DNA from 2 places in the Paenibacillus sp. V4I7 genome. Region 1 is predicted to be linked to the other one. Evidence: a T-box and tRNA genes for the amino acid it is inferred to sense, from the RefSeq annotation. Region 1 holds a T-box; the other holds one or more tRNA genes.
What was found. The T-box of region 1 lies ahead of tyrS (tyrosine--tRNA ligase). A T-box ahead of a tRNA ligase gene usually reads a tRNA of that ligase, here a tRNA-Tyr.
Positions count from the first base shown of each region.

Region 1 (14,658 bases):
TTTCATGAAAAGAGGTCATTTATGTCAACCCAAACGATTGATAGCTTCTCCGCTTTTGCTTCGCTAAATCGGTTTTTCGCCCTGATTGAAACCACAAAACCAACGATTCAACAAGTAGAGGATGCTGCGGCCCTGTTATGCCGTATCTACGGTGCTAACAGTGAAGAAGAATTGCTGCAGCGCGGTGACCCTGAATTAATTGAGATTTACAAAGAAATTAAAAATAAAATTTTAAAAGCCGCCATGTAAATCATGGTGGCTATTTTTTTGACACCTACTGAGCATTATTTCCATACTTTATCTAAACAACAATCTACCCGTTTCAGCAAACTTTTATGGCTTGAAACGTGATATATGAAGGGTTATACTAGACAAGTATTCGACACGGATGAAAAAGGAGGGCATACGTTTGGACGGAGAACCGAGGAGTAGAACCTGCAAGGATCTTAAACAATTTAATAGCGTAGGGATGCAGTCGGTTATTCCTTCATCCGGAGCCTTGCTCTAAATGATGAACTAACCGACTGATTCCATTCAAAGGGGTGGATCAGATGAAAACACGGTGGGTTCAGAATGGCATTTTTACGTTGGTTGATGACGTATCTGTCGCCCTAACACCTCCAGAAAGAGGCTTTTATTGGATTGATGCAGGGGTAGAGGACTTAGAGATCCTTCAACCTTTGTTCCATCTTCATGATTTGGCCGTGGAGGATTGCTTAAGCGAAGAGGAACAACGTCCAAAAATTGAATTCTACGATTCCCATTATTTTATCGTTATTAATAGTATTCGATTTGATGATGAAGAAATTTTTCTTCGCGCACTTAATCTATTTCTAAGCAAACATGTCATTATCACCGTTACTAGACAAAAAATTAATGAACTTCGAGCTTTGAAACCTTTTCTCTGGGAAGAGGAAGTAAACAGCGCCGATCGTTTCCTATATCATCTGGTCGATCTTGTCGTCGATAATTATGTGGCGGTCGGTGACCGTATCGAGGCCAAGATTGAAAAGCTGGAAGAAGACATCCTGGTGGCAACGAAGAAGTCGCATTTGAATGAAATTATCGGTCTTCGTTCCGAGATTCTATGGCTCAAAAAGGTGCTAGTTCCTCAGCGTGATGTAATTGGAACACTTGGCAAGAAAGAGCTTAGACTGATTGACCATCAGCTGCAAAAATATTTCGGAGACATTTATGAAAATGCCGTAAAGATCGTGGATACGTTTGATACGCTTCGCGATCTCATGGGCAACTTACGAGAAGCCTATCAGTCTAGCGTCGCTAACCGTGCGAATGAGATCATGCGCGTCTTCACGGCAACCTCGACGATATTCATGCCCTTGACGTTCATTACCGGTGTTTTCGGGATGAACTTTGATAATGTTCTCGGCATGCAAATCGCACACGGTGATTCGATCGTGCTGGTCTTTATGGCGGCATTAGGCATTGGCATGTATGTGCTATTTCGTAAGAAAGAATGGCTGTAGATACCTTATGAACGCAGAAAGAGTGAGGGCTTCTTGAAGCAGTACGCTGCTATCAAGGAGCCCTTTTTGTCCTGTTTAAATCAGCTTAATTTTAACGAATTTCCGTTTTCCCACCTGAATAATATCCCCATCCTTTGGGGTTATTTGTTCATGAATATGTGAGATTTTCTGTTCATTGATTTTCACTGCCCCTTGTTCCACACTTCGTCTTGCTTCCCCGTTGGAAGCTTGCAGTTCTAGTAAAACGAGAAGCTTAATGATGGAGATTTGACCATCTTCCAGTTGGCTGATGCTTAGAGTCATTTCTTCGATGTCTTCGGGCAAAGCTCGCTTTTGGAACACGGTTATAAAATGCTGTTCTGCTTCTTCTGCCGCCTGCACACCATGATACATTTGCACATATTCCTTGGCCAGAGTCATCTTGGCATCTCTTGGATGGATGGCACCTGCTTCTAGCCCTTGTTTTAGATCAATCAGCGATTCATTTGAGATGGTCGTTGTTAACTCGTAGTATTTGGTCATGAGCGAATCCGGAATCGACATCGTCTTGCCGAAAATTTCGCTAGGAAGCTCATCGATGCCAATGTAATTTCGCAAGCTTTTGCTCATTTTTTGAACACCATCCAATCCTTCGAGCAGCGGCATCAGAATCGCTACCTGACTATCTTTCATCTCATAAGCACTTTGGAGCGTTCGGCCCATCAAAATATTGAAGGTTTGATCCGTTCCGCCCAGCTCAATGTCACTTTCAAGAGAAACTGAGTCATAGCCCTGCATTAAAGGGTAGAAAAACTCATGAACATGAATCGGCTGGTTAGCCGCGTATCTTTTTGCAAAATCATCCCGCTCTAGCATGCGTGCAACCGTTACTTTACCTGCTAGCTTCAGCACATCATCGAATTTAAGCGCTCCAAGCCAAGATGAGTTGTAGTAAAAGGTCGTCTTGGTCAAATCCAATATTTTGGATAATTGCGTCTGATACGTTTGCGCATTGTGCTTAACATCTTCCTCTGACAGCTGCTTGCGTGTCTCTGACTTTCCGGTCGGATCCCCGATACGTCCTGTGAAATCTCCGATAATGAGTTGAACCTCATGTCCTAAATCTTGAAATTGACGCAGCTTCTGCAAAACAACGGTGTGTCCAATATGAATATCCGGTGCAGATGGATCTAAGCCAAGCTTCACTTTTAACGGCTTTCCTGTAACCACTGCGTGCATGATCTTTTGCTTGAGAGCTTCCTCGGGCACAATTTCGGCAGCACCTCGTTTAATGATAAACAGTTGGCGTTCCACTTCCTGCTGCTGTTCTTCAGTAAGCTGATCCCATATCAACATCGTATTAATCCTCCTCATCATGATAAATACAAAAAAGACAACCTGCACGTCCACAAAGGGACGAGAAGGTTGTCTCGCGGTACCACCCTAATTAAAGAGAAGGGTTCGCGGTCTCAATCGCAAAATTCTCTTTCACTTAGATACATAACGACAAATGAATGCCGGGTAAAAGCTACTGATGCCCTGACGAGCATGTTCCCTTAACCAACTCAGAACTGTAATTCGGAGCCATACTTGCATCGGTTTGCACCCTACACCGACTCTCTGCAGCAGCGGCATTACTCCTACTTCGGGCATAGCCCATGTTCGTCATCGCTTTAATTGATATTTAGATTATTGACCATTTAATCATATAATCCTAATCAATGTCAATACTAGCTAGCTTGCAGCTTGAGAAGCAAACCTTTCCTTCTCCCTGCGGAAGCGCAAACGAAGCAAGCGCAGCCACTCATAGGCACGGTCAAGTTCTTTGCCTTTGAGCTCCTCCGTGCCGATGATGCGCTGCAGCACCGGCTTCAGGTAACGGTCACCTTCCGATTCGAAGGCATTCCAGGCTTTGATCTGTTCTTCTTCCAGGATCGAAGCAAGCTCCGCTTCCACAAGCGGATCCATATCGTATCCCTCTCGCTCCAAATCCTCGACCCAAAGCAGCAGTTCCCTGCGCGGCATAGTTAGCACTGCTTGCAAATCCGCCAAGCTTCCTCCGCCAGCAACAATCTCAAGAAGCTTGCGCTTGCTAACTTCACGGTCAAGCTCTGTACGCAGCTTTTGTTCCTTCTGTGCGTGGAGCCAAGCCTCAAACTTTACTGTATCTACGCTTTTAGCTACCCAATCTAAAGGAAAGCCATTCGAACGTGTATACTCAGTTGTGAGATTGAGCACATCTGCCGCGTACATGGTCGTCTTCTGCTCACCGAAGCCAGGAATTTGCTGCAGCTCTTCCTTGCTCTGGGGTAGAAAGACGGAGATCATGCGAAGCACACGGTTCGTGGCGAGAATATACGGTGCTTTCCCCTCACGAGCAGCTTGTTCACGCCTCCACGCGCGGAGCGTTTCGTACACTTCCTCACTTGGATTTTCTTCGCAGTAGTAAGTCAGCATCTGTGTCATTCTGGCTTTGCCTGACAGTCCCTGCGCTGATTCCAAATCCGTACTAACAAGCGGACGGTAACCGGAACGTACTTTATCCCGCAGTCCCTGACGGAAAGCACTCAGCATCTCATCCCAGCTCACCCCTTGATACCACTGATCTTGCTGAATTTTTCCAGCGCTATCAGGCTCATTCCAATAGACATTCCAAATGCCTTGTTCTTCCCCAATCGATACTTGGGCTGATGTAACGCGATGATCCCCCGCTTCTTTCTCCAAAGTGTTCAGAAATACAATGTTCATACCTTCTCCTCCAAACGATAACTAAAAATGGTTCAGAAAAACGAAAAAGCACCTCTTCAGCTTGTTAGCTGAAAAGGTGCTTCCCTTTTTCTAATATCCAAATCATACCATGTTTGTCAGATGGGCGCAAGATATGTTTTGTTGACGAGCATTTTTCGGTTATAATGAGTTGCATACTAGAAAGAGAATGGAGGGCCCTCATGTCTGATTATGACTTTTTATACGACCATCAGGAAGAAACAACAACGCGTTTCGTTTGTTTCGTTGGCAACGCACTGCACCGATTTGATCTCGCAATTATGACTACATCCCGTTATTTCGGCAAAAAGCTTGTTATTGATTTGCAATCCGGACGCAGCGCTGTTATTGGTCCAGATGATCTGGCTGAAGAAGGATATTTGGAACATGTGTATAAACTGAATGAGGAACAAGCGCTAGAACTTAATGAATTCTTGTCGCAAATTATAGGTTCCATTCATTTTACGGATATTTAAGCTGTCTGCGGGGGACACTGGAAAAAGCATAGCAACCTTATAAGGAGGCTTTATCCATGAGTGATAAGTTCCCTAACGACAAGTATAGTCACGCTAAAGGCTTTATTCCTGAGTACCGAGACGCTTTCACCGATTTGGAGACAGTCGAGTCCCAGCGCAATGACTTAATTCCCGAAGAATTTCCCGAGGGTCCTTATGGCACAAGCCTAAACACAGAATCACTCGGAAAAAGTAAACCATGGCGAGAAGATCAACGTCCGCCTAACCAATTCTCTTACGAAAATCGGGAGCTGCATGAAGGTATTAAGCGGGACTATCCAGGCGAAGACGATTATCGGAACGAACCGACGAATCAAGAATAAATCGTATAAAATTGAGCGAGCCAAACGTTTGATACTACAAACGTTTGGCTCGCTTATTGTTTATTGTTTTTGTAGATGTGAATAGAACCCATCATGTTGCAAAACGTACAACAATTTTCTTCACTTTCGTGTTTAAAGCGATCCAGAGTTGTAGAAAGTGCAACATATTTGCTTAATTGGGGCTTATTTGACTCTATTTAATGGAAATTGTTGTATGGTGTACAACATCTTCACCATCTATCCTTCTGAAGGGGGTTATTGTTGTATTTACTACAACAATCATACCTATTTACTTGTAAGAAGGGAAGTATTGATCCAAATGGAGATTCTTATTCTTATAGACTCCTAAACTCCTAGTGACCAAGAGGTTTAATCTCTTGGTCTTGGGTTCTTCGGTTCTTCGGTTCTTCTGTTCTTCTGCTCTTCTGCTCTTCTATTCCTCTGTTCCTGCACTTCCTTCTGCTTCCCAATTTTCTAGACTGCCTGATAATTATCCTCTAACAGCCAGAGGATACTAGTTACACCGCGTGGGTAATATTTACTTCCTTGAATTTCCCCGGATATGATTTGATCACTCCAGCTCCAAAACGACAACTGCGGATGCGTGAGCCAGGTGACATGCGCAGCATCAGCTGCAGTTCCTTGCGCTTCCCAGGGAAGCCCCAGAATTTGCCGTGCTACAAACTGACACAAATATATTTTACTCAGCCATGAGTTGTTGCTTGTGGATGAAAGTTTCCAACCGCCATCAGGGAACAAGCACACATCAGCTACGAGCACCGTTGTGAGATGCTTCTTCAGCGCTTGAATGTAAAAGCCATAGCGGCCATTTTCATCGAGTGCTTCTTTACAGCCAGTAAAGTAAGGGAAGACAAGACCTTCAATAGCCGGGATGATGCGAGAATCATTACCTTCACCAACAACAGCCGGAATGTACCCATCCTCGGTCACATAACCAACAAGCGTGGTTGCGCACTTCAGCGCTTGGTCTCCGGCAATTCGCGCGATTTTATCACGGCCATAACGGTTGAAAATACGCTCCATAGCCAAGTAAGACGCCCAACACTTACCAGCCAAATAAATGTTGTTACGAGCTTGCCCCAAGGATACGTCCAAACTATCATACGTGGTAATCTCCGCTCCCCCCATCGTACGCGTGCTATCCAGCGCCATGATGCCGTTACGCAGACTAGGATCAGGGTTATCCCTATTCAACATGCTTTGAAGGCATTGTTCGAGAATAGCTATATTTTGCTCCAACCATAGTTGGTCACCGGTCTGTTCTGCATAAGTAGCTGCGCATAAAACCCAATTCACAAGCTGTTCATGGGTCATATGTGAGAAACAGCCTTGCAGTCCGTACAGCTCATACGAAGAATAATTGGGTCTTGAGAGGGTATTGGCAACACCCATATCATGTGTAAAACTAATGCCACCCGGATATTCTGTAGAATCTCCAGGGAATCGTACTCTATCTTCATAGCTGTAGCGCTTAACGAACATATCCAGTTCATTTTTTACAGTCCACGGATTCAATTCAAGCTCATAAAATAATTGGTCAACGGTGAGATCAAAGGTGTTCATCATGCGGTATTCCCCTTCGTTCACGACCCAGAACGGCTCACCGTCCATATCCAGCAGCTGCGAGCTGCCATAATAGCTGCGAATCGCATGCGATAGCATGAACTTCTGGTCATTTGAAAGTTTGGATGCCCCGATGCGATCATTACTTTGATCCGCTCGTGCAGCTAGCTCATCGAAGTGATCTAATGCAAAGCGTCCTACCGCTTCAATGTCCTTAAATAAACGTGCATACATATACGAAGCATCATGACCGGCTGTCACAATGCCAGAACGGTGGAAACATATCGCGAAGCGATAAGTCCGTTTCTCGCCAGCAGCTGTGTCGGCAAAAAGTGCGCCTACGGCCCCCAGACCGAAAGTCAAATTTTCGATGGGATATACAGTCAAAATGTCCTCGATACTAAAATGCAGTGCCGAGCGCACATCAGGATCCTTAGAAACGATTGCGGTAATCCGACCTTGCCCAATGCCAGCCACCTGATCCATCGTATCGTCTAGTCGGCGCATCGAGCTGTATGGATCTGTCCCTTGATAACCAAAGAACATTCTTCTGGAAGAGGTTCCTTTCGTATTGTCCACAGTAATCTCAGCCAGCACAGCCGGAACTAAGGCAAGACGCAGCTCCTCTTCGGAACTAGCAGTAGGATCCGGTATAGATTGTGCTTGAGAGTATAGTCGAAAAGCCAGATCTCCCGCTGACCACGTATCTGTCCCCACTTCAAATTGTCTGGTGATCCCACTTTGTGCGAAAGGAAATACAATTTTAGGCTTATTCGGATTCGGGTCGGGATTCTCAATGTCATAACGTTGACTTTCAGTTTCGCCATCCGCACTATATTCAAAAAAAGGTAGAGCCTCGTAAGTACCTCCCTGATTGGTTTCCAAACCTATATAGATGTTTTGTTCAGGCGGACGGCCTTGTTCGAGGTCGAAGCCCCCTTTTTTCCCTGGGAATCCAAGTGTGAAACTTGCGAACGCTCCCATAGGTGAATGATGGGCATTAAAAAATAGATTTTTCGGCATAAATGACGCTCCCTTCAAACTTCATATGCCCTAATCATACATTCAGTTAAATCTTTATCCCATGGGCAAAACTTTCTTTCATTTGTGCAAAAAACACCTCATTCCAAGGCATCATATGGTACAATAAAGAGCAATTCGCTGTTACCATGAAGGAGAGAATTTCCAGATGCAGCCATTCCGTTCAGCATTGCCTTCTGGGCATGAACATAGCATTAGCGGCAGTATGCTTCCCGATTTGCAAGTTTCGTTTCGCGTTTTTGCTGCACATCGCAGAAAAGTGAATGCTCATTGGTCTTTCCCTGAACATAAGCATAGCCAATATGAAATTAATGTTGTACTCGAAGGCAGTCAGCATATGCGTGTAGAAGGTAAAGACTATCAACAGACTGAAGGGGAACTGTTATGGCTGACGCCCAACCAACGCCATAGCAGCTTAGGTGCACTGGATGGAGCTACGATGGAATATGTATGCATCCATTTCGAAGTGGACGACCCTTGGTTGCGCCAGCGGTTAAACCAGCTAACCCTTGTGCGATATCCAGTCGGCAGTACACTAGAGCAAGCACTTCGCCCTGTCATACAGGATGTTGGGTTAGCTGCCAAGGAGAGTGAAGGAACACAACTGAAGTTGTTGACCTTGCAGGCTTCTTTCCGTTTGTTTGGCGTTTTGATTGAGCTTCTGCTTCAAGAAGAGCAGCACATCTCCTCTCTTACTGCAACCACAGAGCTGGCTAAACAAATTGCGGCCTATATTGAACGTGAGTGTGCGCAATCAGATGAGGACAATAAGGAAGTTCAGGAACCGCTCCGGATTGAGCGGCTCGCTGAACAATTGGGTTACAGCTCCACTTACTGTAATCGCGTATTTCACAAAGCATACGGCATCTCTCCGCGTCAGTATGTCAGTATGATCAAACTTCGAAAGGCGAAACTGCTGCTCATGGATCCTACACTCACCATCGAGCAAATATCCGAGCAGCTCGGTTACAGAGATTTATCTCAGTTTAGTAAACAATTCAAACGCTGGACGAATATGTCTCCCACTGCTTATCGGCAGCTCTCCTATTAGTGCAGGCTCTAGAGAGCCAAAAAAGCCGACCTCCGTATAACAGGATGTCGGCTTTACCGTTTATTTATCTAGCATTTGCCAACTCTCATTCAAATCCGCACCAATACCGTCAACCACAACCTCCCTACCGTGTAAAAGAAAGTACAGGAAGCATTCTGGATAACATAACCGCACTTTGTGCACGGGTCGAAACGTCCGAAGGAGCAAAGCTGCCGTTCGAAACGCCTTCCATCAGCTTCATTCCAGTCAATCGGTTTACTGCCTCTTGCGCCCAGTCCGCAATTATGTCTTGATCCATAAATATGGGCTGTTGGTTGGCTGGCTCTTGATCTTTGCTGCCTGCGAATTGTATGGCTCGATAGATCATAAGCGCCATCTCCTGCCGACTAATGGTTCCATCAGGACGGAATGCGTTATTTTCATAACCGCTCACAATTCCCGATCCTACAGCCGCTGCAAGGGAATCACGATACCAAGCATCGCTCGGGACATCTTCAAAGCTGATCTTGCCTGATAATCCTGCGGTTTTCTCCAAACCTAGAAAACGGGTAAGGAGCACAGCGAATTCAGCACGTGTAACAGGTACATCCGGATGAAATTCCTCCGAAGACACTCCTTGAACAATTCGTCTATTGGCCATTTTCTCAATGTCATCCTTGGCCCAATGCCTCTGGGTATCCTTGAATGAAAGATGATTTTTAAGCAGCAAGTAAGTACTGTTCGTTCTACTGTAAATAATCACTTCATTGCCCTTTACAGAAAAGGGAACCGGTTCGTAACTAACACTTCCACTGCTATCAGTAGAAACGCGGACGGCAGCCAGATTCCCTTCCATGACTGGGATCTCCGTTTTGATTGCCCTAGCTACATAATGGGTAAATGAATCAATATCCATCATTTTCCCATCCGCCATAGACACTTGTATTGTAAAATCGATGGCAGCAAGCACCTTAAATCCAGATGATTCAGCATGCTGCTTAGCGCTATCATTCCGACTAATAATGATCTCAAGCTGCATGTTCTCCAGATAGACGTTCAATTGTGCAGCCCACTGGATGATGTCAATTTGCTGAATCGGCAGCAGATACGTCCCCAGCTTGGTATCAACCGAAATCGTCTGAATCGATTTAGCGTCAATCATTTTTTGAAGCGCTTTACTGCTCAGCTTTACATTTACCTGTTCGGCGTCTCCGCTTTCTACCGAGATGGCAAGCAAACTTGAGTCTGTGTTTTGCAATGCCTTGTCAATCTGTTTTTCATTTACAAATGTAAACGCTACCTGCTTGTCACCCACCGTTTTGATTTCCGTAACGCCTATATCAGCATTGCTTTCTTGTGTTCCCGTACTGAGCGTAAGATCGCTCAGGTCAGTATTGGAGGAAGGTTCATCTCCAATTGGCGGTTCCACTTCCTCCACGGTTGTCACACCCGGAGCCTTCAAGTAGTTCGTACCGCTGTTTTCCAGTATATTTCCTCTGAGCACAATATTAGTCCCCGCTTGAAGATGAATGCCATTTGCGTTCCCAGTAATCGTATTATTCAAAATCTGCACGTTCAGCGGATCGCCTTCACCGATATAGTTCGCTTTTTCATCCCCTTTGTCATGCTCTAAGAGGATAGCCCAATAATTGGTCGCCGTATTATTGCGAATTATGTTATTTCTAATCATCGTTCCTGGCCCGTTCAATACATTAATACCAGAAGCCCCATCTATATTCGTCGTGTTTTCAATGATATTGTTCGCAATGATCGTATCCGGTGTACCCATCGTAACCACAATACCTTCTCGAGAGTTTCGGATGATATTATCATGGATATGGTTTTTGGGACCGGACTTACTATGATTACTTGGCGCTGTACCCCCTGTATTACCAAGACCAACAGCTCCACCCGTGATAATATCGGTAATCAAATTTCCGTATATATCATTTAAATATTCCAGTTCTCCATGAAGATCAATCGCATCCAGCTTGGTCCTAGTAAACTGATTGTTGCGTATGGTGTTGTTATGCGCGACAAATTGAACGAGCGCTCCATGTCTTAAGTAAGGCCCCTCAAAAGACGAATTTTCCACCAAGTTCCATTTTGTATCATTGTCATACCCTAGCCGATTTACCTTCGCCATACCTTGGATTGCGACTCCATACCCTGACCCGCCTGGCCCTACATCAGTGGCATTGCGGAAGGTGCTGTTTCTTACAACGACATCATGACTGTTATCAATGCGAATTCCCATACGAGTAAATTTTTCAACCGTTACGTGATCTATGGTGATGTTGTAGGAAGGATATTCGCCATAGTTCGAAATAGCGATCATGCTGTCCGGTCCGCCATTTGCCGGATTATTTACCGTATGATCTGTTGTATAAGCGCCCGCCCAAGTGGAGGTTAGTGTCAGATTGGAAATAACCAGCTCATGCTGATTGGCTGCTTTTAATACCGTGCTGTTTTTAACTTTGTTAAGAGCCGTTTTCAACACTGCACCGGATTCACTTTCACCACGGAGGTTGACCCCCGTTTTCAATAATAGATTTGTAGTTCCGTCAGGAGCTGTATTCAAATTGTACGTTCCATTCGGCAGATAGACTTCGCCACCTTCAACAGCTGCGTTGATAGCCGCCTGAATGGCAGAACGGTCGTCAGCAGCGTTGTCTGCAGGATCCGCACCATAATCCAGCACATTTATAACCCTGCCTGATGTTACATGGGGCATATGAATAGGATGGTTCGTGCCATCCGCATTTGTCATCCCCGGCTCGGTAAAGGGCACAGCCCCCGGTGGAGGTCCGGGTACCACATAAGGAATATGGGCAACCGGCGTATCCCCGTTAGCGAATGGAGGATACACATGAACGTCCGTTATGCTTGTGAATGTGCTGCCATCCGAATTGCCATGGCCTGAAATTCGCACGTATCTGGCATCCGTATCAGGAATATCAAAGGCTTGCATAGTCGTAGTAGTGCCCTTACTGGAGCCGCTGAATCGCTGTGTCCAAGTTGTTCCGTCTTCAGAGGTCTCGATTTCGAAATTCGTTGATCGTACATCCCCCTTATAAAATCCAATACCAACATATCCGACGCGTTTGATGTCGTCCAAGTCGTACATAATCCATTGCCCATCACCCGATGAAGACCAGCGTGTGTACGAATTGCTGTCTATCGTGTTAATCTCGATGTTTCCATCGCTGCCGCTCGCGGTTACACCGATAACCGTTAGGGGTGTCAGCGGTGCCGAAAGCGTTGTTCTGCTAAAAGTCAGCGGAGACGTACTGATATTCCCTGCTGCGTCTACTGCTTCAACTTTGAACGTATACACTGCTCCTGGACTCAACCCAACAGCGTTATAAGAAGTGCTTCCATTTACCGCTGCCAGCAACGTATTATTTTGGTAAATCCGATATTCAATAACTTTCGTATTATCTACTGCAGCAGGCCAATACAAGTTGATGAAATCAGTCCCAAGGTTAGACACTGCTAAATGACTGGCGCTCAGCCATGAGGGCGGTGTGTTATCGTTCGAGATATCGACGACCTCCTTAACAACTAATCGAGGTCTTGGATTACTCGTGCCGTTAGCTTCCTTCGAATAGAGGTTTAAGGAAATACCCGTGTTTTCCGGATCTCCCACTACAAAGGCAACCTTGCCTTGGGTCAAATGGCTTCTGACATAATCGGATACATCCACACTGTACAATTCCGGGCTGGATCCTTTATCGGTCGACACCGTGAATTTGCCAATAAAAGCGGCATCAGCCAGATTATTGACCGGCGAGTTGCCCCATGTTAGACCTGTTTCCATCCATTCCGTATTCTCGATCCCATAAAGTGAAAGCTCCACATTGGTGTTGGAGCTGCCTCTTTTCCCGGCCACTTGAAATATATATTTGTAATCAGGATCGCTCAAGCCGGACAAATCATATTTAAAATAAACGTATTTTTTATTTGTGCTTCCTGAGGAAACACTGAATAGTCCGGCGCTTGTGCCCGTGGCTGAATTAAAATTCATACCTGCTTTGCTGCTGTCAATGAGTGCATCATCCGTTGGTAGTGGACTGCCTATTTCATTTTCAACCACCGTTCCAGGTCCAGAAGGTCGCTGTGGTACCACTGTTATTTCACTATCCGCATATACCTGCTGATTGACGGAGGTTGTCACGTTTGCCCGTATTTTCGTTGTACCCGGACCTACAGCTGACACCAATGCGCTTGTCAATCCTGACGAGGATACGGTTGCAACACTACTGTCATACGTTATCCATGTCACCGTTTGTGTTACGGCATCATTAGGCGTAAGCGATACAGTCAATTCCTTTGACCCGTTAACCTCCATTGTGAAAATGGAAGGATCCAAAACAGCTGAAACATTCGGTCCAGTCGGAGCAGGAGGATTAGGATCTTTTGGATTGCTGGGTGTATGGCCGTCTTTATATAAGATATGTTCTGTCACGGTCCTGTTCTTAACATGCTGATCCATAAATGCCCATGCCTCCGCATTGGCTGTTTCTGACGCTGTTCCTGTAAATCCGTGGCCTTGCCCAGGAACAACTTTGAAGTCAACAACAGGAACACCCGCTGCTGTTAGTTGATTAGCAAACGTAACACTGTCCGTATAGGGAATCGTAGAATCCGCGTCCCCATGCCGGATCCAGAATGGCGGATCATCCGGAGATGCATACGTACCGGGCATCGCAAGTCTCGCTTGATCTGGCACAGTGAAGGCTTTGTTCCCGCCTAGAAGCGCCGTTACTGAGCTATAGTTATTCGCAAAAGCAGTCGTGAAATCAGCAGGCCCAAACCAGTCAGCCACTGCCTGCACTTTATCTGAATATTCCTGCCAGCCTCCTGAGCCTTCCAAATCTGGCACATGTACCGTATTTCCATTATCGAGAACCACCTGATCACTCGTTAAGAGATCCCCCGAAGTTCCGAGCAGCGACGCAAGATGGCCGCCCGCCGATGAACCCCAAACACCGATACGGTCAGGATCAATATGATATTGAGAAGCATTTGCCCGCAAATAGCGAATGGCCAGCTTCACATCCTGGATCTGAGCCGGGAATGGCGCTTCAGGCGTAAGGCGGTAGTCAAGCGAAACGCCGATATATCCTCGCTTGGTCACATATCCGCATATGTTAGCTAACGCTTGTTTCCTGTCCCCGTGATTCCAGCCTCCGCCATGGATATAAACAACGACTGGCAATGGAGCAGCAGGCAGTGTATCTGGCACGGCAATCGAGGTATACAAGGGGCGGCTGCCGGCTGTTCCTATTTCAACATCTTCATACAAAGTTACACCTTTTGGTACAGGGAAAGGTACCGGGTCCGTGGATGGCGGAGGTGTGGGCACCGGTGTTACAGCAGGCGGGATTCCTGGAATAGCTTGCCCTTTAATTGACACACTGTCCATGTACATATTCGCCTGCATGGGATCCCCCACTCTGAATCTTATCTTCAGATTAGCGTTGTTGTTGGTAGCCCCCCCTAATACCCACGTTTTCAGTTTGTTGGATTCGCTGTTCTTTTGCTCAGAAGTGCCTGGGGCCAGCTTGAATTCTTCTAAAGTAGACCAACTGCTCCCTCCGTTCCCCGACCACTCCACGATCATACTTCCGCTAATATAAGATGACGCCCTTGTAAAGTAACTCAGCTTGATGTTTCCGTAACCAGTCGTATTGAGCGGTAAGGCTAGCGCATCATTAGCATCAATTTTGACAAAATTGGGCAGCGATGGAGCGCTCGTTGAAGTTGACGTTTTGGCGACGCTCCCCCCAGCACCTTCCTGTACCCATTGTGACGGTATGGTTACACTCCCGGCTGAACCGTAATTGTCAGGATCATCGAAATTGTCGGAGAAGAATTCGATCTCCGGTCCTTCAGGCTGTGGGGTTGAGGGCTCATCCGGTGCAGAAATG
Region 1 is NZ_JAUSZD010000002.1:271,077-285,734, reverse strand. It holds gene QFZ80_RS02515 (hypothetical protein) at 22-249, shown strand; gene corA (magnesium/cobalt transporter CorA) at 552-1,487, shown strand; gene tyrS (tyrosine--tRNA ligase) at 1,563-2,822, opposite strand; T-box leader at 2,876-3,144, opposite strand; gene QFZ80_RS02500 (HRDC domain-containing protein) at 3,201-4,214, opposite strand; gene QFZ80_RS02495 (DUF3055 domain-containing protein) at 4,415-4,708, shown strand; gene QFZ80_RS02490 (hypothetical protein) at 4,765-5,070, shown strand; gene QFZ80_RS02485 (glycoside hydrolase family 52 protein) at 5,545-7,677, opposite strand; gene QFZ80_RS02480 (helix-turn-helix transcriptional regulator) at 7,844-8,746, shown strand; gene QFZ80_RS02475 (S-layer homology domain-containing protein) at 8,871-14,658, opposite strand, start outside.

Region 2 (14,658 bases), 6.7 Mb from region 1:
ACCCTTCGTTACGGGCAAGCGTCATAATCATTTCGCCGTTTGCGATCAGTGCTTCCTTGCTATAGTGAATAACACTTGATTTTTTGAGGAAATCGTCCACATTCAGTGGCGATGAAAAGCGGGCTGTGCCATTTGTCGGCAGCACATGGTTAGGTCCAGCGAAATAATCGCCGACGGGTTCCGTGCTGTAGGCGCCGAGGAAAATAGCTCCAGCATTCTCAATGCGAGGCAGCAGGTTAAAAGGCTCCTGTACCAACAGCTCGCAATGCTCCGGCGCCAAACGATTGACAACGTCAACGCCCTCGTCCAAGTTATCCACAAGGAGTATAGCTCCTTTGGTCGCTGTGGACACAGAGGCGATGGCTTTCTTCGGCAGCACATCCAGCTGCCGCCACAGCTCTTGCCGAACCGCTTCGGCAAGCTCTCTTGATGGTGTCACCAGAATCGACGGTGACATCTCGTCATGCTCGGCCTGCGCCAGCAAATCGGCCGCGACATATTCAGGATCGGCGTGCTCATCAGCAAGCACGACGATGTCGGTTGGTCCGGCGATCATATCGATATCGACAACGCCGAACACGAAGCGTTTCGCCAGCGCGACGTAAATGTTGCCTGGCCCGACGATCTTATCGACCGGCGGGATCGATTCCGTGCCGTAGGCCAGCGCGGCTACCGCCTGCGCCCCGCCTACGCGGTAGATCTCTTTTACACCCGCTTCGGCCGCTGCCACGAGGATATGCGGGTTGATGCCCTCTTCCCCAGCGGTGGCCGGAGGCGTCACCATCGCGATCTCCGGCACCCCCGCGACGATCGCGGGGATGGCGTTCATGAGCACGGAGGAAGGGTAAGCCGCCTTCCCTCCGGGCACGTACAATCCGACCCGCTTCAGCGGTCGGATGATTTGGCCCAGCAGGCTGCCGTTCGCCTGCAGGTCCATCCACGACGTGCGTTTCTGCTTCTCATGAAACGCACGAATGTTAGCGGCGGCTTGTCGCAGCGCCGCCAGGAACTCGGCGTCGACCTGCGCGTACGCCGCTTGGATCTCCTCGTCGCTGACGCGAAGCTCAACGACGGTGACGCGGTCGAACTCCTGCGCCATGCGTCGCAGCGCGGCATCTCCGTCCTGCCGCACCTCATCGATGATGCGGCGGACGGTCTCATTTTGCTCGGGTGAGCCGTATTCGACCTCGCGGTTCAATTGATATTCCGAGGCGGGAAGTATCCGCATCTTCATCATCCTCTCTTGAGTGTTACTTATCTAATCCCTCTAAACCTTCATTACAGGCAAAACAGCCTGCAGCATATCACATAACCGCTGAATAGAATCATTCTTCATGCGGTAACTCACCCGATTCGCAATTAAGCGGCTCGTAATCTGAAAAATCTCCTCTTGCTCCACAAGTCCGTTCTCCCGAAGCGTCTCTCCTGTTTCGACCATATCCACGATCCGGTCAGCAAGACCAATAAGCGGCGCAAGCTCGATAGAGCCGTTTAGCTTGATAACCTCAACCTGCTGCCCTCGCTCGCGAAAATACTGAGAAGCGACGTTCGGATACTTCGTCGCGACGCGCGGATTAATCTCTTGCTTCCAATCCGGCAGTCCAATAACCGACATCCGGCACCGTGCAATGCCCAGATCCAGAAGCTCGTACACGTTGCGGTTCTCCTCCATCAGAACATCCTTGCCGACAACCCCGATATCCGCTACGCCATATTCGACATAGGTAGGAACATCCACCGGTTTCGCCAAAATGAATTCCATTCTTGCCTCATAGACAGGAATGATTAACCGGCGTCCTTCTTCCAGGTCCTCCGGAATTGGCAGACCCGCTTTATGAAAAAGCTTCGCTGCTTGTTTATAAATACGGCCTTTCGGCATCGCTACTTTTAGAATATCATCCAACGTTCCAACCTCCTTTAAACTTCCAACCAACGGAGCGAGATCCCTTCATGCTTTTGATTTCGCTTTTGCTTCTGCACTTGCGGCTCTTGCACTTGTTCTTGAACTTGCTCTTAAACTTGCTCTTAAACTTGCTCTTGTTCTTGTTCTTGTTCTTGCTCTTGCTCTTGCACTTGCTCGAATCAAACCGCTACATCAATCATCGTAATAACATCACTATAAACCGTTCCGTGAAGCTCGTACTGGCCGTCTCCCTTGTTCAACAACTCGTTCGACCAAGCTTCATACTCGCTCACTAATTGTGTGATAATGATAACCTCATCATCACTGCTGCGCATAGCTTTCGCCAGCTGCAGCGCTTCTTCACGATGTTCAGCATCATAAGCAATCAGCACACGACCTGGCTGCTCCACGTTCTCTTTTCCTGTAACCTCGAGGATTCGATTCGTCTTGAGCGCAAACCCCGTCGCCGGAGCCGGACGTCCAAACTGACTCAGCAGATTATCATATCTGCCTCCACTGCAAACTGGGAAGCCTAAATCAGACGCATATCCCTCAAAGGTCATACCTGTATAGTAGGAGAAATCTCCAATCATCGTTAAATCAATCACAACATGCTCACTAACCCCATAGGCTTTCAATACATCCCAGACTTCGCATAAATGACGAATCGCATCCATCGCGATAGGGTGCTGTGATACCATGCGAGCTTGCTCGCAAATTTCATCTCCGCCTCTAAGCCGCAGCACGCCATTCAATTCACGTTCCACTTCAGGTGTAAGAGCCAACGACTTAATGGCTTCGCGGTATCCCACATAATCCCGACTAAGTAAATGCTCTTTCAGCGCTAGCTGTTCATCACTGCGCCCTTCCAGTGTTTCCTGGAACAAACCGTTCAGGAAGCCTACGTGACCGAGCGCAATCTTAAACGCGCCTACGCCAGCCGCCTGCAACGAAGCAATCGCTAACGCTACAACCTCAGCATCCGCTTCGGATGAAGCATCTCCAATAAGCTCGACGCCCGTCTGGAAAAACTCTGAATCCCGCCCAGCTTCCTCTTCAATCGAACGAAAAACATTCGAATGATAAGATAAGCGCAATGGGAACGCATGTTCTTTGAGCAAGGAAGAAGCTACTCGAGCTATAGGCGCTGTCAATTCAGACCGCAAAACAAGCGTCTTTCCCTTACGGTCGAGCAGCTTGAACAGCTTCTTATCTTCTGTGGAGCTCGCAACACCAACGGTATCGTAATATTCGAGTGTAGGCGTAATGATCTGGTTATAACCCCAGCGTTCCATACAGGCCAATACACGGAATTCAATATTTCGCAGTTTCGTAACCGCTTCGGGCAAATAATCTTTAACCCCTAACGGTTTTTCAAATACTTTTGGCTTTGACACCGTCTCACCTCAACATGTAGGAATTCAATTTCCTTTTTATTTACTTTAACACAGTAACGTGCTACCATACTACCAAAATAAAGAATGTACGGCTATTTTATCACGTAAGCTTAGGACCGTCAATCGTCTTTCCCCTGATTATCAGCTCTTAGATATCCTCATTCGTACGCAAAAAAAAGAGCTGTACGGCTCTATAGCATACAACTCTCATTTCTCATTCATTCTTTCACGAATCGTCTGAAGTGGATTTCCTGCCACAAAGCTATACGGCGCTACATCCTTGTGCACAACCGAACCCGCTCCAATAATGGCATAGTCTCCAATCGTCACACCGGGCAGAATCGTCGTATTGGCACCTACCATCACATGCGATCCAATATTTACATCCCCGAGTCTATATTCATTGGTTAAATATTCATGAGCCAATATCGTCGAGTTGTACCCAATAATCGTATTGCTCCCTATATGAATCTTCTCTGGAAAAAAGACATCCACCATCACCATCAAAGCAAAAGCGGTATGCTCACCAACCTTCATCCCCAGTACGTGTCTGTAGATCCAATTTTTCATACGCAGTGAAGGCGAGTACCGCGTTATTTGAATGAATACGAAATTCCGCATCGCCTTCCATTTGCTAACGGTATGATAGATTTGCCACAAAGCATTAGGTCCATCTACCGGATACTTATCCGTTTTTCTCAAACAGCATCCACATCCGACGTCAGCCCCACAATAGGAAGCAGGTCTAGCATATCGTTGATCAGATGATCCGGGTTGTACTGCTCTAAGTAGGAGCGCCCTTTCCATGACCAAGATACGCCAACAGATATAACGCCCGCATTATGGGCTGCCTCAATGTCATAATGGCTGTCTCCAACCATCACCGCTTGGTCCGCAGTACTTCCTAACATCTTAAGCGCTGCAATTATGCCTTCCGGATGCGGTTTCGGCTCCTTTACATCTTCAACGGTCACGATGGTACTCACGAAAGCATCCAGTCCGTAGAGCTTTAAGCCCATCAAAGTGGTTTGCCGAATCTTGCTCGTTACGATTCCTATTTTAATCCCGTTTGCGTGCAGCTTTGCCATCGCTGTATGTACATTCGGGAATTCTTTGACCAGCTCATCATGCTTGGATAAGTTGAAGGTTCGATACTTCTTAATGATTTCTTCAACCTCTTTTCGGCCTGTAAAAAATTCCATTTGTTCCACAAGCGGACGCCCCATATTCGGAATGATGAGTTCCCGACTGACAGGCTCTGCCGTCTCGCCTTCCAAACTATGCAAAAAAGATTGCACAATAAGCTCGTTCGTATCAACAATCGTTCCATCCAGATCAAACAGTACGGTTTGAATCATAGTCTGCTCCTTTATCTACATCTTGATCTTTCATTACTTTGTTATTCTCTTCAGCTTTCGTGGAAACAATCGTATCTGCATAGCGCACATTTGCGTATCCCTTTTTCCTTCTCACGATAATAACAATAACCATCCCAATCACGATCAGAAGCGCTAACAGCTGCGAGAATCTCACATTGCCACCATAGGTAAGTACGCCCGGTTCAAATACAACTGTCATTGGTGACCACAATGCATTCAAAAGCGACGCAAGCCACGTAGGCCCTGTGAAATCAAGACTATCTGTACGCACACCTTCGATAAAGAAACGACCAATGGAATACCAGATAAAATAACTGAAAAATAATTCTCCTGCCCGCAGGAAAGGTCTGCGACGAAGCCAGAGTAGAACTAGCAAGCCTAAGAAATTCCAGACCGATTCATACAGAAATGCCGGGTGATAAAACGTACCCTCAATGTTCATTTGATTCACGATAAAATTAGGTAGGTGTAAAGAGTCACGTAAGAATGACTCCGTAACAGGGCCTCCGTGGGCTTCCTGATTCATGAAGTTACCCCAACGTCCTATCGCTTGTCCCACAATTAAACCTGGTGCACAAATATCCGCGATTCTCAAGAACGAGTACCCTTTGGCCCTTACGTAGAAAAAAGTACCGATAATAGCACCAATAAGCGCTCCATAAATGGCAATACCGCCGTGCCATATCATAAAAATTTCAGCTAAATTGTCCTTATAATCGTCCCACTGAAAGGCTACATAATACAGTCTAGCGCCAACAATGGCTGATGGTACCCCAATTAACAATAAATCCATGAAAAAGTCAGGAATGATTCGGAATCGCTTCCCTTCTCGGATTGCCAGTAACAAACCTATTAATGCGGCTGTACCTAAAATAATGCCATACCACCGGACGTCTATCGGTCCTAAGGAAAACGCAACACTTTCGAGCATAGTTTCACTCCTTCATTATCATTACATTAGATGCTACTTAATCAATCGAAATCCTCAAAATCTTCATTCAGCGACTCTGTCAGTTTATTCGTAAACTGAAGTGCCGCGTTATATCCCATTCGTTTTAAACGATAGTTCATCGCGGCCACTTCCACGATAACCGCTAAGTTTCGTCCTGGTCGAACAGGAATCGTGACTAGCGGCAGATCCGTATCAATGATGCGTGTTAATTCCTCATCAAGACCCAATCGGTCATACTGCTTATCCTGCTGCCAATTTTCTAATTTAACAACAACCGAAATTTTCTTCACGTTACGGATGGCGCCAGCTCCGAATAAAGTCATCACATTAATGATACCCACACCGCGAATTTCAAGCAAATGGCGAATAAGCTCAGGAGCATTTCCTGTCAGCACTTTATCGCCATTTTGACGAATTTCTACTGCATCATCAGCAATAAGCCGATGGCCTCTTTTTACAAGCTCAAGCGCTGTTTCACTTTTCCCGATGCCGCTGCTCCCTGTAATGAGCATACCAATACCGTATACATCTACAAGTACGCCATGGATCGTTGTACTTGGAGCTAATTTATTTTCTAGAAACCCAGTTAACCGACTTGCGAAGATCGTCGTAGACATTTGGCTGCGAAGGACCGGGAGATCACGCTTTGTCGCTTCTTCCAGAAGTTCAATTGGAACATCAAGTCCTCTTGTTACGATAATACAAGGTGTTTCCTCCGGTGAACATAGCTGTTCTACCCGATTCCTTCTAACGCCTGTTGTCAACATCTCCATGAACGTGACTTCCGTCTTCCCTAACATTTGGATACGTTCTCGTGGATGGTAATTGAAGTATCCCGCCATCTCAAGACCCGGACGGTACAGATCACCGGTTGTTATTGGACGTTTCAGTCCAGATTCACCTGCAAGAACCTCCATATGGAGTACCTCTACCAATTCGGAAACCTTCACTTTTTTGGCCATCGTCCTGTCTCCTCCGAGTTTTGCCTGCGCAAAACGTGCTTCTCTGCATATTTGCTATTATTCCAATAGTTTCATGGTAAAGGAATAGCTAGTTGAAATCAACTAAAGTGTTCGTTAATCACCATCATATACAAAAAAGCCAGCCGATAACGGCTGGCCTTTCTGTTAAAGCTTATAGGTTAGGGTTAACCAAGATGGACAATGTTGTATCTTTATCGAAGAAATGAACTTTGTTCATATCAAGTGCTAATTTAACGTTTGTGCCTTCTTTGATTCCTGAACGACCGTCAACACGCGCGATAACTGTGTTAGCGCCGATACCTTGCAGGTACAAGTACATTTCATGACCCAAGTTCTCTGTCAATTCAACGTTAACGTTGAATACTGTTTTCGGGGATGCTTCCAAGAATACTGGCTCTTCGTGGATATCTTCTGGACGAACACCCAAAATAACTTCTTTACCAACGAAACCTTTGTCTTTCAGTACTTGTGCTTTACCAGCTGGAACTTCAACATTCACAGTACCTGCTTTGAAGAAAATACCGCTGCCTTCTTGCGTCAATGTACCTGTCATGAAGTTCATGGATGGGGATCCGATGAAGCCCGCAACGAAAATGTTCACTGGGAAGTTGTAGATTTCTTCAGGTGTAGCTGCTTGTTGAATGATACCTTTATCCATAACAACAATGCGATCGCCCATTGTCATTGCTTCGATTTGGTCATGCGTTACGTAGATCGTTGTAACACCAAGACGTTTTGTTAATTTTGTGATTTCCGCACGCATTTGTACACGAAGTTTCGCATCCAAGTTGGAAAGCGGCTCATCCATTAAGAATACTTGTGGCTCACGAACAATCGCACGACCCAAGGCAACACGTTGACGTTGACCACCGGAAAGAGCTTTTGGTTTGCGATCAAGCAAATGAACGATATCCAAGATTTTCGCTGCTTCACGAACGCGAGCATCGATATCTGCTTTTTTGAATTTACGAAGTTTCAAGCCGAATGCCATGTTTTGATATACAGTCATATGTGGGTAAAGAGCGTAAGATTGGAAAACCATCGCGATATCGCGGTCTTTTGGAGCTACGTCATTTACAAGGCGGTCGCCGATGTAAAGTTCACCTTCAGTAATTTCCTCTAATCCTGCGATCATACGAAGAGTTGTGGATTTTCCGCAACCGGATGCTCCAACCAATACAACGAACTCTTTATCTTCAACTTCAAGATGGAAATCTTTAACTGTGGATTCTTCTGCACCAGAATATCTCTTAACGATATGATTTAAACGTACGCCTGCCATGGTTTCATTCCCCCTACGATTTATCGATCATATGCTTGCTGATCAACTTTTCAATATACTCATCTTACCTTACGAAGACCGGACTGACTATGCACAATCCCTACAAAAAAATCACTTTCTTTTCGTTACTTTGTACAATAGTAATGCAAGTCTCACTAATACCGCATGATTGAACGTTCTCACATCGAGTCCGGTCTCATTTTTAAACTTGTCCAAACGATATAGCAAGGTATTTCGATGTATATATAACTTCTTCGCTGTTTCACTAACGTTGCAGTCTAGTGTGAAGAAATGTTCCAGCGTGATTACGGTCTCTGCATCCAGTACATGGTCTATGCCGCGAAGTACCTGCTCTAGGAATTCTGCCTTTTCCTCTTCATCAATCAAGTGCAGCAGCTTCTCCAAACGAAGCTCCCAACGAAGATGAATAAAGCTGCCTACATGAAAGGAACGCCCTAACATGATCGTCTCCCTCAGCTTGAGAATCGTGGCAAACAGCGATTTCGAAGGCTTTACTGGATAATCAATGGCTAGGTGGCATTCGCCAACCCACTCATTAGCGAGCATTTCATACAGCCCTGAGCCGAGAGCGTCGAGTATCTGCTCTACGCTTTCTTCCTCATCCCCTTCTCGCTCTTCGCTACCACTAGTTAGTAGACCTTCGGGTGCTAGGATCAGCCACTCTTTTTCTAGTAAAGGAATCAGGATAATCTCCGATTCAAAGAAGGACTCCAACAGTTTCTTCAGTTCCGCATAGGAAACGCGCTGATTCTGAGAATAGTCCCCATATAACAACAGCGGAATTTTCGTTGAATACAGAGAGGATTGTGAAGCAAGCGCATCTGGCAGCTCAGCATGGGTTGAACCGCGTTCCATCTGTTGCAGCAGCCAATCTCTTAATTGGTGCGCCTTTCTTTCATCTTCAGATAAAAAGACTCCCCACTGCTTTTTTTCTTGTGTCATCTTAGACTCTACCGTTAACTCGACAAGCTTGCGCTCTGAAGATGTTAGTTTGGCTTCTGAAACCTGCAGAATGCGAATATCTTTGTGTTCTTTGGATAAATAAAAAAGTACATCCTGACCACGCACAACACTTCGACTAAAGCTCTCAAGATTCTCTGCCTGCTCTTCCGCCAAATGCTCCCAATCTGCCTCGGGTATCAAGTTAATCTGCATAGGCGACTGTAAAACCGCTTCCAAACGCTCTTTTACACGCTCCCAATCCATCTGCCTCTCTCCTTACTCCTATATATCTTCTATATCTATCTTCATCTATCTTCTTAATTGTAACATATGTCCCCCCACTCATGTGAATATGAAAGACCCCTCCTGCAGCTGCTGCAAAAGGGATCTGTTTCGTTAGGTGATTTAGTTTAACACTCGACGAGCCGTTACATAATGATCCGCCCACCATTCTTTATTGATGGAAGTGAATTTCACGCCACCTTCACCATACGTATGGATCATATTTCCGTTACCCACATAGATACCAACATGTCCGATATTTTTGCCGGAATCCACAGTTGTGAAGAAAACTAGATCTCCGGTCTGCAAATTACTTTTGCTAACAAATGTACCTTCCTTCGCTTGATCACGGGAAACACGCGGCAGTATAATGCCATATTCAGCAAAAACCGTTTTTGTAAAGGAAGAGCAATCCATCGTTTTAGTTTGTCCATATTTTGCCCCAAAGACGTATGGTGTACCTAAGTATTTCTGAGCCGTTAAAATAAGTTCAGCTTTCAAACGATCCTTGGCGGATAGAATGCTCCGGCCACTTATGAAATCCTTCTTAACATCATTTACATTGCGAGTGACGACTTCGTCTTTGCTCTGAGATGCCATGACCATTTTGCCTTGACCGACATAAATCCCAGCATACGATGGCTTCCCACCACTACCAAAGAACAAGACGTCACCAGGCTCTGCTTTTGCTATGTTCGTAATCTTCGTTTTATTCATCTTAAACTGCTCATCCAGTGATCTAGGAACCGAGTAGTTGAGAGTTTGAAAGACGTAATAGATCAGGCCTGAAGAATCAAAACCTGCCGAAGGCGATTCATTACTTTTGGAATAATCAACACCCGTCATTTTCTTTGCCAGGGAAACCGCGTCCATATCATCATTAGCCGCGTAAGCAGAAACTGCTGTAACAGCAGATAATGCAATGGTTATCGCCGCTGTAAGCCCCAAAGTACGGTGTGCAAGACTCTTTATCATAAATATTTCCTCCAGCATCATGTTATTTGTAGAAATGGGAAAGTTCTCACTTCCTTGTACAAGGTTACCATGGTAATGAAAAGTCTTTCATTCCTAAATTATTTCCTTTCAGGCATACCATTGGTAAGTTTGCCAAATATATCATTGGTTTAATTTAGATCATGAGGAGCTTGGCAAATTTGGTTAATTAAAACAAACTCATAATCTTTGTTAATTTGGAAATAATTGTACTGGGGTGATTTCATCCTATAGGAGGTTCAGACAAATGGTTTGGAGTCAGTGGTCGTTAGATCGTGTCATCATTTTCTTGGTAGGAGTAACCTATCTCTTCATATGGGTCCAGGTGACCTTATCGCATTATCGACAAAACTTTCATAACAAATTTATGTGGGGTCCGGTTATCCTGGCTCTTGTTATTAGTTTCGTCTCCATCATCAGTACACTGCTAAATAGCAAAGGCTGGTATATAGTGACCCATATCTGCTTCTGGCTTGGTGTCATTCAAGGAATAATCGGCTTTATTTTTCACATCAAGGGTGTTCAGAAACGGATAGGCGGCTTAGCATTACGTAATTTTCTTACGGGGCCGCCAGTGATGATGCCTTTACTATTTTCAGTCATTAGCATTTTTGGTCTTACAGCTATTTATGGAGGTTGACTTACCATGAAGAATCATACCTATTATCCGACCTACAACGTCATGGATGAACAAAAGGAATGGGATTCCCATACACGGTCTATTGTGACCTCCCGACTTCAGCGTGAACATTCGCACCGTTTTTTAACGCCAGTAGAAGCGGAAACATTACGGGTTTGGTGCGCTTTGCTGATGGATGATCATCGAGGAGATATTATTCAAGCGATTCTTACTCATATTGATCAAACGTTAGCAGAAAATAAAGGGGAAGGACAGCGCAAGGTCAATGTCCCCCCTCTTCAAAAACTCTTGCGTCAGGGACTTAAAGCTATTGACGAGGCTGGATGGATAGCCGATAGCCGACCTTTCTTCCAATTAGACGAAGCTGCTCAAAAGCAAATCATGCGCCAAATCAGCGATGCTAGCTACCCTCTAACAGAAGCGTGGGAGGGCATTCCACAAAAAGCACTGTTTCATAAACTCCTTCAATTAAGTGTAGAGGCCTATTACTCACATCCTTTAGTTTGGTCGGAGATCGGTTTTGGCGGCCCTGCCTATCCTCGTGGATATGTGAGAGCAGACCCTGGCCAACTTGATCCTTGGGAGGCAGTGAGGAAGCCATGAAGTGGAGACATGAACATGATGCTGTCGATATCGTAATTGTAGGTGCAGGTGCAGCAGGCGGTGTACTAGCCAAAGAGTTGAGTGAAGCCGGCCTTAGTGTTGTTGTACTCGATGCTGGCCCTTGGCGGGATCCTCAGAAGGATTTCGCTAGTGACGAGCTGAGTATGCGGAGTTTAGCATGGGAGGATACTCGTATTGTTGATGGGACAGAACCATTTGGAATGGGGAGCCACCATTCGGGTAGGGGAATAGGCGGCGGGACGCAGAACTTTACCGGTGTTTTTTTGCGCTTCCATGAATCAGATTTCAAAACAAAGTCCATTGACGGCGTAGGTGAAGATTGGCCCATTCACTACAAAGATCTTGAGCCCTACTATAGTAGAATCGAAAAAGAAATAGCTGTTTCCGGACCGAAACATTTCCCTTGGGGAAATTTCAATGGGCCTTACCCTTATCCAGAGCGCGACCCCCTAAGTCCTAATGCTTATTTATTTCAAAAGGGCTGCGAAGCACTTGGTATTCAATCCGCGGTTACACCGCTTGCTATTCTATCTGCTCCTTTTGAAGGTCGTCCTCCATGTACCAATCGTGGCTTCTGTATCGAAGGCTGTATGCCGAATGCCAAGTTTAGTACCTTGATCGTTCATATTCCTAAGGCCGTTCAAGCCGGGGCCGAAATTCTTCCTAATTGTATGGTTACACAAATTGAAGTCGATACACAGGGACATGTCAATGGTGTTCTCTTTGTTAACCAGGGAACCACCTACCGCCAACGTGCCAAAACGGTTATTTTATGCGCTCATGTTGTCGAGACACCTCGCCTGCTGCTTCACTCAGCTACTCCTCAATTTCCTGACGGTCTAGCGAATTCCAGCGGCTGGGTAGGCCGTTCGATTATGACGCATAGCAGTAATGATGTCTACGCCAAATTTGAGCAAGAGGTTCGATTGTACAAAGGCACACCTGTGTTAGCCTCTACACAAGATTTCTATGAAACTGATCCGCACAGAGGCTTCGCACGTGGCTATACGATTCATTCTCATGGCTCGAGACCTATAGATATGGCTCAAGGGATCAGCAAAGCGTCTCACGAGCCCGTCTGGGGGCCACAGCTTAGGCAAATCATGCTGGATTACAACTATTATGGACGTTTAACCATGGTTGGTGAAGTGCTACCACAATGGGACAACCATATCTCCTTATCCGCTGAAAAAGATGAAAACGGAATGCCTCGTGCCTCCGTGACCTTCAATTATGGAGATAACGATCTTAAATTAATCGATCACGCAGTAGAGAATATGAAACTTATCCTCAAAGCAGCCGGAGGCGAGGTTGCCTACGTGGTATCTGATACACAGCATCTCATGGGCGGCTGCCGCATGGGGAATAATCCAGCTACCTCCGTCGTCAATTCTTACGGTCAAAGCCACGACATCCCGAATTTGTTCATTTGCGATGCGAGTCTCTTCGTAACCTCCAGTGGAGGGAATCCCACCAACACGGTCATGGCGCTTGCAGCTAGAACTGCCGATTATATTATTGAACTTGCTAGCTCTTAATTGGCAAGCTAGCTTCATGGTGAATTGCATTGCCTGTAGTTACTCATCTACAATGGAAGAGAGCTTTAGACAATGAAAGGAGAAGTGACCTCCATGGCTATCGCAGAATTCACCATTATCCCTATAGGAACAGCTACCACCAGTCTTAGCGGTTATGTTGCAGATCTGCACAAAGAACTAGAGAAACATTCCGATATCGCTTTTGAAATGACACCTATGGGTACCATTCTAGAGGGTCCCATAGATCGATTGCTTGAAGTCATTCGAGCCGCCCACGAAGTCCCTTTTACGAATGGTGCAGAGCGAGTCTCGACATCTATCAAAATCGACGATCGCCGTGACAAACCGGCCTCTATGAAGCAAAAAATGAAGTCCGTTGCAGACAAGTTGAAATAGAAAAAAGCATCCTGCTTATGGATGCTTTTTCTTTATGTAAGGGGCGAACTCTGCCTTTTGGAGATTATATAAAACAAAAAAAGACCTCACGGCCTTCAACGTTTACTTATAAAAGTGAGTCATGTAGGATTCGAACCTACGACACCCTGATTAAAAGTCAGGTGCTCTACCAACTGAGCTAATGACTCAAGGTAAAATGGAGGCTGATGGATTCGAACCACCGAACTCGAAGAGAGCAGATTTACAGTCTGCCGTGTTTAGCCACTTCACTAAGCCTCCAGATGAGAGATAACCATGCTGCATTGTTGCAGCACAACCATCTCAATGGCTCGGGACGGAATCGAACCGCCGACACGAGGATTTTCAGTCCTCTGCTCTACCGACTGAGCTACCGAGCCTTATGTAATTGTCTTTAGCTTGTCCTAATTTACTAAAAAAAATAAATGGCGGAGCTGACGGGATTCGAACCCGCGGTCTCCTGCGTGACAGGCAGGCATGTTAGGCCACTACACCACAGCTCCAAACTATAAATGGTGCCGTCGAGAGGACTTGAACCCCCAACCTACTGATTACAAGTCAGTTGCTCTACCAGTTGAGCTACAACGGCATAAAGATAAAAATGGTGGAGGCTGACGGGATCGAACCGCCGACCCTCTGCTTGTAAGGCAGATGCTCTCCCAGCTGAGCTAAGCCTCCGACTGGATTGGTTTTATGATAGCGGCAGAGGGGCTCGAACCCCCGACCTTACGGGTATGAACCGTACGCTCTAGCCAGCTGAGCTACGCCGCCACACAAAAGGTATATATATTTGGAAACTGGCGGAGAGAGAGGGATTCGAACCCTCGCACCACTTACGCAGTCTAACCCCTTAGCAGAGGGTCCCCTTATAGCCACTTGGGTATCTCTCCAAGATATATATACACTCAGGAAATATTATTCCCTGAAAACTAGATACGAAACTTGCGTAAAGTTAGAATTTTAGGTTTATTGGTTAAGCCCTCGACCGATTAGTATTCGTCAGCTGCATGCATTGCTGCACTTCCACCTCGAACCTATCAACCTCGTCGTCTACAAGGGGTCTTACATACTGGGAAATCTCATCTTGAGGGGGGCTTCGCGCTTAGATGCTTTCAGCGCTTATCCCCTCCGTACATAGCTACCCAGCGATGCCTCTGGCGAGACAACTGGTACACCAGCGGTACGTCCATCCCGGTCCTCTCGTACTAAGGACAGCTCCTCTCAAATTTCCTACGCCCGCGACAGATAGGGACCGAACTGTCTCACGACGTTCTGAACCCAGCTCGCGTACCGCTTTAATGGGCGAAC
Region 2 is NZ_JAUSZD010000002.1:6,969,383-6,984,040, forward strand. It holds gene hisD (histidinol dehydrogenase) at 1-1,228, opposite strand, end outside; gene hisG (ATP phosphoribosyltransferase) at 1,268-1,903, opposite strand; gene QFZ80_RS32595 (ATP phosphoribosyltransferase regulatory subunit) at 2,083-3,300, opposite strand; gene QFZ80_RS32600 (acyltransferase) at 3,508-4,002, opposite strand; gene ppaX (pyrophosphatase PpaX) at 3,999-4,658, opposite strand; gene lgt (prolipoprotein diacylglyceryl transferase) at 4,636-5,610, opposite strand; gene hprK (HPr(Ser) kinase/phosphatase) at 5,652-6,593, opposite strand; gene QFZ80_RS32620 (ABC transporter ATP-binding protein) at 6,766-7,896, opposite strand; gene QFZ80_RS32625 (PucR family transcriptional regulator) at 8,008-9,123, opposite strand; gene QFZ80_RS32630 (NlpC/P60 family protein) at 9,265-10,116, opposite strand; gene QFZ80_RS32635 (hypothetical protein) at 10,382-10,774, shown strand; gene QFZ80_RS32640 (gluconate 2-dehydrogenase subunit 3 family protein) at 10,781-11,377, shown strand; gene QFZ80_RS32645 (GMC family oxidoreductase) at 11,374-12,936, shown strand; gene QFZ80_RS32650 (MTH1187 family thiamine-binding protein) at 13,030-13,332, shown strand; tRNA gene QFZ80_RS32655 (tRNA-Lys) at 13,448-13,520, opposite strand; tRNA gene QFZ80_RS32660 (tRNA-Tyr) at 13,530-13,611, opposite strand; tRNA gene QFZ80_RS32665 (tRNA-Phe) at 13,658-13,730, opposite strand; tRNA gene QFZ80_RS32670 (tRNA-Asp) at 13,777-13,853, opposite strand; tRNA gene QFZ80_RS32675 (tRNA-Thr) at 13,864-13,939, opposite strand; tRNA gene QFZ80_RS32680 (tRNA-Val) at 13,953-14,028, opposite strand; tRNA gene QFZ80_RS32685 (tRNA-Met) at 14,048-14,121, opposite strand; tRNA gene QFZ80_RS32690 (tRNA-Ser) at 14,149-14,240, opposite strand; rRNA gene QFZ80_RS32695 (23S ribosomal RNA) at 14,320-14,658, opposite strand, start outside.
Region 2: it has a tRNA-Tyr gene. The T-box ahead of tyrS (tyrosine--tRNA ligase) is inferred to sense a tRNA for this amino acid. The anticodon was not compared.